Regions from separate parts of the Arthrobacter burdickii genome, predicted to be linked through region 2. Evidence: riboswitches for the same ligand, from Rfam matches in the RefSeq annotation. Region 2 holds a riboswitch; each other region holds the start of a gene.

Region 1 (3,692 bases), on a different contig from region 2:
CGGCGGACGGTCGCGGTCAGGCCGTGCGCCACGGCGACGAACGGTGTCCCCGGACCGATCTCGGGCACCAGGTAGTGGTAGTTCGTATCGAACCACTTGGTCAGCTCCAGCGGCGCGCGCTCGCCGTCGCCCCGGGCCAGCGTGAAGTAGCCGGCGGTGTCCACAGAACCGTCCTCCGCGGCCAGGTCGGCGAACCGAGCCGGCAGAGCTCCCAGCGCCGCCGTCGCGTCCAGGACCTGGTCGTAGAGCGCGAAGTCCGCCGGGATGGAGGAATCGCCGCGATCCAGCCCCAGTTCCACGAGTCGGGCGACCGTGCGGTCCTGCAGCTGGTCGGCAGCGTGCTGCAGTCCGGCCTCGTCCAGGCGGCCCGCCCAGTAGGCCTCGACGGCCTTCTTCAGCTCACGGCCGGGCCCGATGCGGGGGTAGCCGAGGATCGTGGCGGCGGGGAAGGTGTTCTCGGTGCTCATGGTGTTCTCCTCTGGACGGTGTGTCGGTCGTGGTTCGGATTCGGGGGGGGGGCAGGGTCAGGCCGGGACGGCGGCCGGCGTGCGCGCCACCGGCAGGTCGATCTCCTCGATGACCTCGATGGACGCGCGATGGTCGTTGAAGGTGTACAGGTGCACGCCCGGGGCCCCTGCATCGAAGGCCGCCCGGGCCAGCACGGCCGCTGCCCGCACGCCGATCCGTCGGCGTTCGGCTTCACCCGAGGCGGTCTCCAGGCGGTGCAGGAGGGCAGGGTCGGGACGGACGCCGGTCATTCCGGCCAGCCGTTCGAGCCGGCGGATGTTCCCCAGGGGCATCACCCCGGGAATGATCGGGATGGTGACTCCCGCGGCCCGGGCCGCGGTGAGCAGGCGGACGTAGTGGGCGGGATCGAAATACACCTGCGTGATGGCGAAGTCTGCACCGGAACGCTGCTTCGAGACCAGCACCTCGACGTCGTGCAGGAATGACGGCGATTCCGGGTGCCGATTCGGGTAGGCCGCCACCCCCACCGCCAACCGACCGCCGGCGAGCGCGGCTCCGTGCCGGGCCTCGACCTCCCGGATCAACTCCACCAGGGACTGGGCGAAGGGAAGCTCGCCGCGCACTGCCTGCGGGTCCTGCGGCAGGTCCCCGCGCAGGGCCAGCAGGCCCCTCACCCCCAGTGCGACGAGCTGCCGCACCAGCAGGTCAAGGCTCGCCCGTGTCTCCCCCACGCAACAGAGGTGGGCCAGTGGTCGCAGTCTGGTGTTGCTGGTCAGGTGCCCGATCAGCTCGATCGAGGCCAGGCGCCGCGCCGGTGTGCCGCTGTAGGTCACCGAGACGTAGTCGGGGCGGGTGGCCTCCAGCTCGTCGATCGTCCGCAGCACCGCCTCCCCTGCTTCCGGGGTGGCCGGCGGATACAGCTCGTACGACAGCGACGGCGGTACCGCTGCCTGTTTCTTCGAAGTCATCCCCGCTCCTCGGTATGTCCGAGGGAGTGCACCAGGATGCGGGCCGGAAACCAGCGATCCGGGTGTGCCGGGACCGCTCGCGGGTGCGCTGATGCATGTCCATCGGTTCTGGCATTAGCACCGGTTCCGCTGCTCTCCCAAGGGAGGGCAACGGAATGGTTGCTGCGGCGTCAACAAGCCAGATCTCTCGGCCGCTCTTGATGGTTGGTGGGATCACTGTAAGCAGCACCCCGGCCCTGGGTGCAGAACGTGCGACGACAAGGCGCCGCATGACGTTCCGGGACGCCGGTTTCGTCACATACTGCATCCCGGGCGACATGTGACGATCCCGCGTCATCCGGTGATCCCGGTTCTGGCTGGCCTTCCTCTTCGAGGTGACCGCGGGTCGAGTACGAAGGCGGCGCTTGCCTGCCCTCATCGCGCTCGACACCGCGAGGATACGGATAGAGCACAGTGTTTCGCTAGAGAGGAGGCTCCAGGCGGGCATTCAAACTCATTGCAGCTCCGAGAAGGTCTGCGGCGCCCCACCATTCGACCGCCACCCCGCCCCTGAACCGAACAAGGTGCATGGCGGTAATGGCTACCGGTCTGCCGGTAGCGGGCAGACCGAGGAACTCCCCTTCGTGCGTTCCGGTCCACAGCACCCGACCGGCGATCTTGTCGCCTTCAACCACTGCGTCAGAGATGGCTCCCGTCATATCGGGAAAGGCAGCATGCATACTGTGCATCCAGAAAATGAAGCCCTCCCGCCCTCCAGGCTGACCGGGCACGGGCATGTGGTCGATCACATCAGCAGCGATCAAACCCTCCAGAGCGACGGCATCATCAGCGCCGACCGCAGAGATGATCCCTTCATATACTCCTCGCAAGCCTGAACCGTCTGGCATTGCGGCTCCTCGCACTCTGTTCAAGGGCTGCTTACCGGCCACCTCTGCCAGTGTGGGCCGGTGACCACGGGCAGGCAAGCACCAACCCGTTGGGCTGAACTGAACGGCAAGGTGGCATCACGGCGCTGATCGCGTGTCGTCTCGGACCCGACGTGGTTAAGCTGAAGCACCTACCAACAGGATCGTTAGTAGGTGCTTCTTCGTTGCGGGGACAGGATTTGAACCTGTGACCTCTGGGTTATGAGCCCAGCGAGCTACCGAACTGCTCCACCCCGCGGCGCAAAGACGACCTTACTCACCGCAGGATGAATACACCAATCGGCCCTCGCGATCCAGTGATGATCTGCGATCTGGTTTCAGGGTCACGGGGCGCTTCAGCCACGGCAGAGGTAGGCACTTCTCGGCGTCGTTCCTGCCGCTGCCGTGGAAGACTGCTGGCATGGAGGCTCCCGCGCGCGATCACGACCTCGTCCTCTTCGGTGCGACCGGCTTCGTCGGTGAACTGATCGCCGGATATCTTGCGGACCATGCTCCGCCGGGCCTGCGCGTGGGGCTCGCGGGGAGGTCGAGGGAGAAGCTCGAGGCCGTACGGTCCAGGCTGCCCGCCGCCGCGCAGGACTGGGCCCTCATCGAGGCCGACTCGGAGCACCCTGACTCACTCGCTGCGCTGGCCGCCAGAACCCGGGTGCTCTTCACCACGGTGGGTCCCTACGCGAAGTACGGACTGCCCGTCGTCGAGGCGTGTGCCCGCGCCGGCACCCACTATGGGGACCTGACGGGCGAGGTGTCCTTCGTCCGTGAAGCCATCGACCGCTTCGACGCGTTGGCAAGGACTACCGGCGCACGGATCGTCCATGCGTGCGGCTACGACTCCATCCCGTCGGACCTCGCGGTGCTCCTCCTGCACCAGGCCGCGGTGGCCGACGGCGCGGGCGGACTGACCGAGGTGCAGCTCGTCGCCAGGGCGAAGGGTGGCTTCAGCGGCGGCACCATCGAGTCGATGCGTGGGCAGCTCGACGGCATGCGGTCGGATCCTGTGCTGCGATCGCTCGCGGGTGATCCCTACTCCCTCAGTCCGGACCGCACGGCGGAGCCCTCGACCCGGCAGCCGTCGGACCTGGGGTGGGTCGGCCGGTCGGAGGACGGCCTGTGGACCGCACCCTTCATCATGGCGTCGGTGAACACGCGGATCGTGCGTCGCAGCAATGCCCTGCAGGGGTGGACCTACGGCCGGTCCCTGCGGTACGGCGAGGTGATGGGTGTGGGGCGGGGGCTCGTCGGCGTCGTCCGCGCCGGAGCGACGGCGCTCGGCCTGCGGGTGTTCGGAGCCGCACTGGCCCTACCCCCGACGAGGAAACTACTGGACCGT
Region 2 (3,692 bases):
AGCTACAACCACGACCTGCTGTGCGGCGCCCCCGCCGTCAAGGTGGGACCCGGCGCCGACGCCGCCGACTGCCTGACCTACACCCACGCCTGACGGCGCCTCCGCCCGACGCGCGGAGAGCAACAGGAAAGGGCCGGACGACTGTCCGGCCCTTTCCTGTTCGTTCTGGTGATGTCAGAGGGTGATGTCAGATCTCGATGCGGCCGTCGGCGGTCTCGAAGGTCACGGACATGATGCCCGGGGTGCCGTTCGGGGCGATCCACTGGACCTGCACGCCGTCGAGCGTCTCCTCGACAGCGGTGCCGAGCCACTCGGTCACCCGTTCGGATGATCCTGCGATGGTCAGGCAGGACAGTTTGACCGACGCCGGGCGCGCCTGGGAGGGGTGCAGGGCCTCGGTGCCCTCGTCCCAGCGGAGCAGGTAGGGGACCTGGGGATCAGCGATGAGCCCCTTGATGCCGATCTGCTGCCACGTCAGTTCCTGGCCGTCGGGGAACTTGCGGTTGCCGGGAACCGCGCTGCGGCCGAGGCGCTCCTCGAACGGGGCCAGGTCGTCCACGGCGACGCACCAGCCCATCCAGCCTCCGCCGGCCTCGGACCGCGCGCGCACGGCCTGGCCGAAGGGCGCCTTGGTCGACGCGGGGTGGTCGAGGACCTCCACGACCTCCAGGTACTGGCCGTTCACCAGGGGGAAGATCATGTTCCGGGTGCCGAAGCGCGGGTGCACGCCACCCTTCACGGGGTCCATCCCGAGGTTGGCTGCGATCCGGTCGGCAGTCGCAGCAAGTCCATCGGGTTCGCAGGCATATGAGACATGGTCCAATCGCATGCGGTTATCTTGGCACTAAGTGATGCACGTCTCGACTTAGGATCGCCTTACTCCTGCTGGTCCTCCGATGGCGTCGCCGCCGCCCGTCCGCACGCTGCTTCACGGAGGGTCATCCGGCTTGCCGGATCCGCTCCGATGGGCTTTCATGGGTGCAGGTCATGAGTGCCAGCACGAAGCCCCGGCTTGCTGGCCGGCAACCCTCCAACCGCGGTGGGGTGCCCCGGGTGAAGACCAGGTTCGGCGCTATTCCGGCGCCGTGCAAGCGCGGGCTCCTGCGGGAGCCGGTCTCCTGGAGCGGCACGCACCGGCCGGAGCACCGGACCAGGCGGGGCCCCTTCCGACAGGGAGCACCATGTCCAACGATTGGTCTTTCGAGACACGCCAGATCCACGCCGGCCAGGTACCGGACGCAGCCACGGGAGCGCGTGCGCTTCCCATCTACCAGACGTCGTCGTTCGTCTTCCCGAGTGCCGAGAGTGCCGCCAACCGGTTCGCGCTGACGGAGCTCGCGCCCATCTACACGCGCATCGGGAATCCCACGCAGGAAGCAGTGGAGACGAGGATCGCCAGCCTCGAGGGCGGAGCCGGCGCCCTGCTGCTCGCCTCGGGCCAGGCCGCCGAGACCTTCGCGGTGCTGAACATCGCGGAGGCGGGGGACCACATCGTGGCCAGCCCCAGCCTCTACGGCGGCACGTACAACCTCTTCAAGCACACGCTGAAGAAGTTCGGCATCGAGACCACCTTCGTGGAGGACCCGGACGACCTCGAGCAGTGGCGGAAGGCCGTCCGGCCGAACACCAAGCTCTTCTTCGGCGAGGTCGTGTCCAACCCCCGGCAGGACGTCCTCGACATCGAGGGCATCAGCTCCGTCGCCCACGAGAACGGGCTTCCCCTGATCGTGGACAACACGCTGTCCACGCCGTACCTGATCCGACCCATCGAATGGGGAGCGGACATCGTGGTGCACTCCGCGACGAAGTACCTCGGGGGCCATGGCAACGCCATCGCCGGGGTCATCGTCGACTCGGGGAACTTCGACTTCGCCCGGTATCCCGAGCGGTTCCCCGGTTTCAACACGCCGGACGAGAGCTACCACGGACTCGTCTATGCACGCGACCTCGGCGTCGGCAGCGCACTCGGCGCGAATCTCGCGTACATCCTCAAGGCCCGCGTCCAGCTCCTGCGCGACCTCGGCTCCTCCGTCTCGCCGTTCAACGCCTTCCTCATCGCGCAGGGCCTGGAGACCCTCAGCCTGCGTGTCGAGCGCCACGTGCAGAATGCCCAGGCGGTCGCCGAGTGGCTCGAGGGGCACGACGACGTCGAGCGCGTCTCCTACGCCGGCCTCGCCTCGAGCCCCTGGTACGAGCGCGGCAGGAAGTACGGGCGGAAGAACGGGACGGGCGCGATCGTCAGCTTCGACATCGTCGGCGGGCTGCAGGCCGGCAAGCGCTTCGTCGACGGACTGGAACTCCACTCGCACGTGGCGAACGTCGGCGACGTCCGCTCGCTCGTCATCCATCCGGCGTCCACCACGCACAGCCAGCTCGGGGCGGAAGCGCAGCTCACCGCGGGCGTGCGTCCGGGCCTCGTCCGACTGTCCGTGGGCCTCGAGAACATCACCGACATCCTCGCCGACCTCGACGCGGGGTTCCGCGCCGCCAAAGGAGTCTAGCCCTTCGTGACCACCTACCCTCCTGCTCCGCTGCACCCCGGGATCGACGACGCGCGCCCTTCGGGGGACGGGCTCCTGCGCATCGCCCCGATCGGACCGCTGGCACTCGAGACCGGGGGTGAGCTGCCGGACGTGCAGCTCGCCTTCGAGACCTGGGGCCGACTGAACCGGGATGCATCGAACGCGGTGCTCGTGCAGCATGCCCTGACCGGCAGCTCGCACGTGGCACGCGGCGCATCGGAGGAGGAGGGCTGGTGGGATTCGCTCGTCGGCCCCGGCCGCCCGGTGGACACCGACCGGTACTTCGTGGTGTCCGTCAACATGCTGGGAGGGTGCTACGGCTCGACGGGGCCGGCCAGCCTCGCTCCCGACGGCACCCCGTGGGGATCGCGCTTCCCCTTCGTCACCATCCGCGACTCCGTCCGGGCCGAAGCCCTGCTCGCCGACCGGCTCGGCATCAAGCAGTGGCAGTCGGTCCTCGGGGGATCGATGGGAGGGGCACGAGCGCTCGAGTGGGCACTGATGTACCCGCAGCGGGTGGAGCGGTGCGCCGTCATCGCTTGCACTGCCGCCAGTTCGGCCGAACAGATAGCGTTCGCCCAGGCGCAGCTACAGGCAATCCGGCTCGACCCCGCCTACCGCGGCGGCGACTACTACGACGGCCCGCATCCGGATGCGGGCCTCGGGATCGCCCGGCGCATCGCCCACATCACCTACCGCTCCGAGCAGGAACTGGAAGCACGCTTCGGTCGCGCGGAGCAGGACGCCGAACAGCCCTTCGGCGCCGTCCTGCCCGCCGAGCGGGGCCGCTACCAGGTGGAGAGCTACCTGGACCACCAGGCGGACAAGCTCGTGGGCCGCTTCGACGCGAACAGCTACGTCATCCTGACCGAGGCGCTGATGAGCCACGATGCCGCGCGGGACCGCGGCAGCCTCGACGCGGCGCTGGGGGAGGCCACGGCGGAGTTCTTCATCGCCGCCGTGGACACCGACCGGCTCTACTTCCCGGAGCAGTCGGAGCGGCTGGCCCGCGGACTGCCCGGGGAGGTGCCCGTCCACATGATCTCCTCCCCGGTGGGCCACGACGCGTTCCTGACCCAGATCCACCAGCTCGACGCGCAACTCCGCTCGGCCTTCTACGCGGGGTAGCAGTTATCGGTTGGGTTTCCCCGGACGGGCACCTAGTCTTGG
Region 3 (3,692 bases), 490 kb from region 2:
GGCAGGCGCGCCGGGCGGCCGAGGTGCTCATCGACGCGGCGCTGGGTGAAGGGGCCCTACGCGCGAGCTAGCCCACCAGGTCCTGGTACTCGGGGTGATCCTCGATGAAGGCCGCCACGAACTCGCACTGCGGCACCACGGTGAGGTGCTGCGCGCGTGCGTCGTCGAGGGCGAACCGGATCAGGGTGCTGCCGATGCCATGGCCCTCGACCTCTTCGTCGACCACCGTGTGCGTGAAGACGATGGTGTCACCGGACCGTTCGTACGCCGCCATGCCTGCAGGGTCGCCGTCGAGGTTCGCGATGTAGCGGCTCTTCGCCTCGTTGTTCGTGACCTGGATCCCGCTGTTCTCGGAGCTCATGCTGTCACCTTCGCATTGACCATGAGAACGGGTCAACGAGCCGTCCCCGCGGTCCGGTGCTAGTCGCGCGAAGCCGGTCGCGTAGCGTGCCCGGCTGTGCTGCCGTCGAGCAGCCAGGCGAGCGCTTCGGTCTCGGAGCAGAAATAGCGCGTGACGGTGGGGGAGCGGTGGGAGAACGCCGACATCACCTCGTCGACGGCGTCCTCACCCACGACGGCGACTCTCGAGAACCCGCGGTAGGCAGCCATTCCCACGCGTGCTTCAGGGGTGATCCCGGTGATGCCATGCATGTGGACCAGGAGCGGCAGTGCGGTGGGACCGTGGAATTCTGCCAGGGCGCGGGCGGCGGCAACGGCATGCGCATGGGTGATCTCGACGCCGCGCTTCCACCGAAGCCTCAGGATTCCCCTGTCGAGGTGCGCACTGAATGGGTCCATCGAGGTCCTTTACCGAGGGTAGAAGCAGTAGCTTGACAGCGTAGCAAGGTGGACTGGCTGGTTCAGCCTCCTTGTCGGTTTTCCGACTCCACCTGAGCGCTTCGGGCTCCCAGGGCGATGCGGGCTGTAGCGTCTGATCCATGACACTGAGCATTCTGGTGACCGGCGCGAGCCGCGGGATCGGCGCCGCCATCGCCCATGAGCTAGCCGGACGGGGACATCGCATCGCCGTGCATGCGGGACGCGATGCGGCGGCGGCCCTGGTGGTTCGTGACGCACTGCCCGGTACCGGTCACGCCGTCGTAGTCGGCGATGTCGCCGATCCGGAGGAGTGCGTACGGATCGTCGATGAAACCGTGCGGGAACTCGGCGGGGTCGACGTCCTCGTGAACAATGCAGGGATTTTTGAGGCGCATCCTGTTGTCCGGGCATCCTTCGACGACTGGCAGCATGCCTGGCGCCGCACTCTCGCCGTCAACCTGCTGGGGCCGGCGAACCTGGCCTGGCTCGTGGCGCGCCACCTCCTGGATCGGCCAGCCGGTCCCGAGGGCGGTCGGTTGATCAGTGTGGGCTCCCGCGGCGCCTACCGAGGCGAACCCCTGACCCCTGCCTACGGGGCGAGTAAGGCTGCGCTCCATTCGATGACCCAGTCGCTGGCCGTTGCGCTCGCGCCCTCCGGCATTCTCTCTGCGGCGGTCGCACCGGGTTTCGTCGAGACGGACATGGGACGGTCGGTGCTCGACAGCCCGGAGGGTGACGCGGTCCGGGCACAGAGTCCGTTCAACCGCGTGGCGACGCCGGAGGAGGTGGCGCAGACCGTGGCATGGCTTGCCACGGATGCTCCGCTCTGGGTCAGCGGCACCGTGGTCGACGTGAACGGTGCGTCCTACCTCCGCTGACGGATTGCTGATCGTGAGGCATGGCTGATCGTGACGCACTGTGACGGGTGCTTGTGGACGCCGGCGAGGGCGGGCACCTAGGCTCATCACCAGAATCAAGAGCTCCAACGTCAAACCCTGGTTTGTTGGACGGCAACCCTCTCGCTGTAGCGGGGTGCCCCAGGTGAGGATTCGGCCCGGCATGCATCATGCGGGCAAGTATGGCGCTTCCTCCACGGCAGTGCCCTGACATGAGGATTTTTTCATGCCCGCATCACCGCGCCATATCCGCTTCAATGCCTTCGACATGAACTGCGTGGGCCACCAGTCGCCTGGCCTGTGGCGGCACCCGGACGATCAGTCGTGGCGCTACAAGGACCTGCGCTACTGGGCCGACCTCGCGAAGACGCTGGAGAAGGGACTGTTCGACGGCATCTTCATCGCCGACGTCCTCGGCACCTACGACGTCTACGGCGGTTCCAACGAGGCCACGCTGCGCCAGGGGACGCAGACCCCGGTCAACGATCCGTTCCTGCTCGTCTCCGCCATGGCCCTTGTCACGGAGCACCTCGGCTTCGGTGTCACGGCGGGCACGGCCTACGAGCACCCCTACCCGTTCGCACGCCGGCTCTCCACGCTCGACCACCTCACCAATGGCAGGGTCGGCTGGAACGTGGTCACGGGTTACCTGCCCTCCGCCGCGCGGAATATGGGCAACGAGGACCAGCTCGAGCACGACGAACGCTACAACCACGCGGACGAGTACCTCGAGGTGCTTTACAAGCTGCTCGAGGGGTCCTGGGAGGACGACGCGGTGATCCGGGACCGCGAGACCGGGGTCTTCACCGACCCGGCCAAGGTCCACGACATCAACCATGACGGCACGTACTTCACAGTTCCGGGGATCCACCTCAGCGAGCCCTCGCTGCAGCGCACGCCCGTGATCTACCAGGCCGGTGCCTCATCACGCGGGATCGCCTTTGCTGCGGGGAACGCCGAGGCGGTCTTCGTCGGTGCACCCACCAAAGCGATCCTCAAGGACGCCGTGAAGAAGATCCGCGACGCGGTCGAGGCCGAAGGACGCGACCGCTACTCCGTGCGGATCTACACCATGCTCACTGTCATCACGGACGAGACGGAGGAGAAGGCCCAGGCCAAGCACGCCGAGTACCAGCAGTACGTCAGCTACGAAGGAGCCCTCGTGCTGCTGTCGGGCTGGCTGGGCATCGATCTCAGCGTCTACGACCCCGACGAGCCCATCGGCAATGTGAAATCGAACGCCATTCAGTCCGCCGTCGCGAACTTCCAGAAGGTGAACGACGACGGCGAACCCTGGACCGTGCGCGACATCGCCGAGTGGGCAGGTATCGGGGGGCTTGGTCCGCGCATCATCGGGTCCGGGGCGCAGGTCGCCGACGAGCTCCAGGCCTGGGTCGAGGAGACCGACGTCGACGGCTTCAACCTGGCGTACGCCATCACACCTGGATCCTTCGAGGACGTCATCCAGTACGTGGTTCCCGAGCTCCAGAAGCGCGGTGCCTATCCGACGGAATACGTCGAGGGAACCCTGCGCAACAAGCTGTTCGGCAAGGGTGACCGCCTGCCCGAGGAGCACCGCGGAGCGCGATTCCGGCTCGAGTCCGTCCGCCCCTGACGCCCCACTGACCTGACGCGGACCGCCGGGGTTCCCGGCGGCCGAACCCGCAGCACCGTCCATCCCTTCCCTGCTGCCCACCCATTCGACGCTTCCCACCCGCATCCTGCCCAAGGAATCCCATGATCTCGCTTCGACAACTGACCAAGACCTACGGTCGCGGGCACGCTGCCGTCACCGTACTCGACCACCTCGATTTCGAGGTGCCCACCGGCCGCATCGCCGCTGTCGTCGGTCCGAGCGGTGCAGGCAAGAGCACCCTCGCCCAGTGCATCAACCTGCTTGAACGTCCGACGTCGGGCGCCGTCGTCGTCAATGGAGAGGAACTCTCGGGCCTGCCGGAGAAGCGTCTGCGCGAGGCG
Region 4 (3,692 bases), on a different contig from region 2:
CCTGACACCGCCGCCGTCAGGGGCCGTACGGATGTCCGGTGAGCCAGGCCAGCGCCTCGGCCGGGCACTCGAAGTAGCGCGTGGGGTACGGGGGGTTGTGCACCCTGGCGAAGAAATCCGCCAGTGTCCTGTCGACCGCGCTCGGGCCGACGATGGCCATGGCTGCGATGTTCAGCGCAGTCGCGAAACCGTGAAGAGCGCTCCGCGTGAGCGACACCATGCCATTGAGCTCCACCAGCATCGGCGGGCAGACGTCCCGGCACAGGGCGTTGGACCGTTCGATCAGTGCCGCAGCATCACTGTCGCCGACGCTCACGTTGTGCTGCCACTGGACCCACAGGACCTCGGTGCGTAGCTCGGCCACGAAGGCTTCCGCGGCGGCATCCCGTTCTTCCGCCATGCTCCCCAACCCCCTGTGGTGGTACCCGAGTGCCGAGCATCCCCTCGCACACTACAGACAGGGGTGGTCGGGCGCGAGCGGATACGCTGGGGGCCATGACTGTTCTCGTGTTCCTCGACCCGGCCCACGACGACGGCAGGGTCGTCGATGCCTCGCAGCCCCAGCTTCTGGCCACCGACCTGGGCGCCACCCGCGGCGACGGGATCTTCGAATCGCTCCTGGCCGTCGACGGGTCTCCCCGCAAGGAGCAGGCGCACCTGGCGAGGCTCGCGTCCTCGGCAGCGGCCCTGGACCTTACGGTCCCCGACGCCGAGGCATGGAGCCGTGCCATCCGCACCGGCCTCCGGGAGTTCGCGGCAGCGGAGCCGGAGCGCCGTGACGCCGTCGTGAAGCTCATCGCCACGCGCGGGGTCGAAGGCGCCGCGCGTGCCACGGCGTGGGTCCAGGTCGCTCCCGTGCCGGCGTCGACGCTCGAGCAGCGCAGGACGGGACTTCGGGTCCTGTTCCTCGAACGCGGCTATGACAGCACCGTGGCGCAGCGTGCGCCCTGGCTGCTGATGGGCGCCAAGACCCTCTCCTACGCCGTCAACATGGCGGCCCTCCGTTACGCGAAGGCCCACGGGGCCGACGACGTCATCTTCACCTCCTCGGACGGCAAGGTGCTGGAGGGCCCCACCTCGACCGTGCTGTTGGCCCACGACCGCGACGGACGGAAGACACTCCTGACACCGCAGCTCGAGAGCGGCATCCTCGCGGGTACGTCCCAGAGCGCCCTGTTCACGGCGGCGAAGGAGCAGGGGTGGGAACTCGGCTACGGCCCGCTCGAGCCGCACCACCTCCTCGACGCCGACGCGGTATGGCTGATCTCGAGCATCCGGCTCCTCGCACCCGTGCTCTCGATCGACGGCCAGGCCCTCCGATCCTCGCCCGCCCTCACAGCCGAGCTGACCGACCTCGTGGACCGGTTCGTGTAATTTTCACCACAAAAGCCTGCCCTACAGGCCGTTTACCGCGTCAAACGCTGATTTCCGCGCAGTTTCGTTTTGACCGGGCGCTTCGTGCTGCCATAGCGTTTTCTTGAAATCAAGAGCTCCAGCCCTCGGCCCTGGCCGGCTGGACAGCAACCCTCTCCCGTAGTGGGGTGCTCCAGGTGAAGATTCGGCCGCCGGGACCAGTCCCCCGGTTGGCAAGTACGGCGTCGTGCGGACCACCCAGAGATAACCGGGACAGCAGCCGCCACAACGCGCACGGCCAGAACAGCGAGCGTGTCACCAGCAGCCAGCAGCCTCCCCGGCAGCCATCCGTTCCTCCCCGAGATCCACCTCATCCAGTCGGCCCGCACCCCGGGCCAGCATCGAAGAAGGACCCCATGAACATCTCCCGCAAAGTCCTCGCGGCACTCGCCGTCCCGCTCCTCGCGCTGACCGTCTCCTGCGGCAGCAACAGCAGTAGCAGCAGCGAGCCGACCGCGACCACCGACGCCCTCGCCGGCAGCGACCAGCAGTCGCTCGACCAGTACACGACCGACGACACCACGCCGGTCGACGAGATCGACACCTCGAAGCTCGGCCTCATCACGGAGGGGACCCTGCGCGTGGGCACCCTCTCCGACGCCCCGCCAAACATCTTCATCGAGAACGGCGTCTTCACCGGCTACGACAACGAGCTGCTCCGCGCCATCGGCGACAAGCTCGGCCTCGAGGTCGAGTTCGCGTCCACGGACTTCTCCGCACTGCTCGCCCAGGTCCAGAACAAGCAGTTCGACGTCGGATCCTCCTCGATCTCCACGACGGCCGCCCGCCGCGAGAACGTCGGCTTCACCAACGGCTACGACTTCGGGTACATGGCCGTCGTCACGAAGAACGGCTCCTCGGTCACGGGCTTCGACTCCCTGTCGGAGAGCACCCGCATCGGCGTCGTGCAGGGCACCGTCCAGGACGACTACGTGACCAACACCCTTGGCCTCGAGCCCGTGCGCTTCGCGGACTACAACACGGTCTACGCGAACGTGAAGAACGGTCAGGTCGACGCATGGGTCGCCCCGTCCCAGCAGGCCACGGGCCAGGTGAAGGAGGGCGATGACACCACCATCGCCGAGACCATCATCAACACCGAGAACTTCACGGCCTACGCGGTCAACAGCGAGAACCAGCCCCTGATCGACGCGCTCAACTCCGGGCTCGACGCCGTGATCGAGGACGGCACGTGGACCGAGCTCACCAAGGAGTGGTACCCGGACCGCGAGATGCCCTCCGACTGGAAGCCCGGCAGCAAAGCCGTGGAAGTAAAGTAGCGGTCCCTGCATGAATGCCCTTGACCAGCTCTCGCAGACCTTCTTCGACTGGGAGGCAATGGCTGCGGTCCTGCCCGAACTCCTGGCGGTCGGACTGCGGAACACCCTGATCCTCGCCCTGTCCTCCGGCATCATCGGGACGGTCCTCGGCATGGTCCTCGCGATCCTGGGGATCTCCCGCAATCGGCTGCTCCGCTGGGTGGCGCGCATCTACACAGACATCTTCCGTGGAGTGCCTGCCGTGGTGATCATCCTGCTCATCGGCATCGGCCTCAGCCCGATCTACCGCCAGGTCACCGGCAGCACCAGTCCCTTCCCGATGGGCATCCTCGCCCTGTCACTGATGGCCGCCGCGTACATCGGTGAGATCTTCCGCTCCGGCATCCAGAGCGTGGAGAAGGGGCAGCTGGAGGCCTCCCGCGCGCTGGGCTTCAGCTACCGCTCCTCCATGCAGCTCGTCGTGGTTCCCCAGGGCGTGCGGCGCGTGCTGCCCGCCCTGGTGAACCAGTTCATCGCGCTGATCAAGGAGTCCTCGCTGATCTACTTCCTCGGGCTGCTCGCCAGCGAGCGTGAACTGTTCCGGATCGGCAACGACTCCGCGAGCACCACGGGCAACCTGTCGCCGCTGATCGCGGCGGCAGCACTGTACCTGTGCCTGACCATCCCGCTGACGCACCTGGTCAACTACATCGACAACCGGCTGCGGGTCGGCAAGCGGGAGAAGCCCGAGCCCGATGAACTGGCCGCGAAGATCGGCGAAGGAGCGAAGGCATGAAGACTCTCGAATCGGGGACCCTGACCGGCAGGGACCTCCACCTCTCCTTCGGCTCCAACCACGTGCTGCGCGGCATCGACCTGCACGTGGAGCGGGGCACGACGGCGTCGGTCATCGGCCCCTCCGGGTCCGGCAAGTCCACGCTCCTGCGCGTGCTGAACCGCCTGATCGAACCGGACAAGGGCGACATCCTGCTCGACGGCCGGTCCGTCCTGATGGACAAC

What was found. A riboswitch is a leader RNA that binds a small molecule or an ion and turns the genes downstream of it on or off. The one in region 2 is predicted to bind S-adenosylmethionine.
Region 1: another riboswitch for S-adenosylmethionine. It lies ahead of P5G52_RS04160 (methylenetetrahydrofolate reductase); the one in region 2 lies ahead of P5G52_RS17485 (bifunctional o-acetylhomoserine/o-acetylserine sulfhydrylase).
Region 3: another riboswitch for S-adenosylmethionine. It lies ahead of P5G52_RS15445 (LLM class flavin-dependent oxidoreductase); the one in region 2 lies ahead of P5G52_RS17485 (bifunctional o-acetylhomoserine/o-acetylserine sulfhydrylase).
Region 4: another riboswitch for S-adenosylmethionine. It lies ahead of P5G52_RS05490 (ABC transporter substrate-binding protein); the one in region 2 lies ahead of P5G52_RS17485 (bifunctional o-acetylhomoserine/o-acetylserine sulfhydrylase).

What each region holds. Positions count from the first base shown of each region.
Region 1 covers NZ_JAROCG010000001.1:891,709-895,400, reverse strand. The annotation lists gene metE (5-methyltetrahydropteroyltriglutamate--homocysteine S-methyltransferase) at 1-467, opposite strand, end outside; gene P5G52_RS04160 (methylenetetrahydrofolate reductase) at 525-1,436, opposite strand; SAM riboswitch class I at 1,533-1,643, opposite strand; gene P5G52_RS04155 (ester cyclase) at 1,898-2,323, opposite strand; tRNA gene P5G52_RS04150 (tRNA-Met) at 2,527-2,600, opposite strand; gene P5G52_RS04145 (saccharopine dehydrogenase family protein) at 2,763-3,692, shown strand, end outside.
Region 2 covers NZ_JAROCG010000002.1:659,985-663,676, forward strand. The annotation lists gene P5G52_RS17475 (DUF1540 domain-containing protein) at 1-93, shown strand, start outside; gene P5G52_RS17480 (VOC family protein) at 188-829, opposite strand; SAM riboswitch class IV at 984-1,100, shown strand; gene P5G52_RS17485 (bifunctional o-acetylhomoserine/o-acetylserine sulfhydrylase) at 1,182-2,501, shown strand; gene metX (homoserine O-acetyltransferase MetX) at 2,508-3,650, shown strand.
Region 3 covers NZ_JAROCG010000002.1:167,377-171,068, forward strand. The annotation lists gene P5G52_RS15430 (GNAT family N-acetyltransferase) at 68-361, opposite strand; gene P5G52_RS15435 (SpoIIAA family protein) at 421-798, opposite strand; gene P5G52_RS15440 (SDR family NAD(P)-dependent oxidoreductase) at 939-1,697, shown strand; SAM riboswitch class IV at 1,791-1,904, shown strand; gene P5G52_RS15445 (LLM class flavin-dependent oxidoreductase) at 1,942-3,330, shown strand; gene P5G52_RS15450 (methionine ABC transporter ATP-binding protein) at 3,453-3,692, shown strand, end outside.
Region 4 covers NZ_JAROCG010000001.1:1,168,161-1,171,852, reverse strand. The annotation lists gene P5G52_RS05500 (DUF7793 family protein) at 17-400, opposite strand; gene P5G52_RS05495 (aminodeoxychorismate lyase) at 496-1,374, shown strand; SAM riboswitch class IV at 1,482-1,599, shown strand; gene P5G52_RS05490 (ABC transporter substrate-binding protein) at 1,770-2,693, shown strand; gene P5G52_RS05485 (amino acid ABC transporter permease) at 2,704-3,468, shown strand; gene P5G52_RS05480 (amino acid ABC transporter ATP-binding protein) at 3,465-3,692, shown strand, end outside.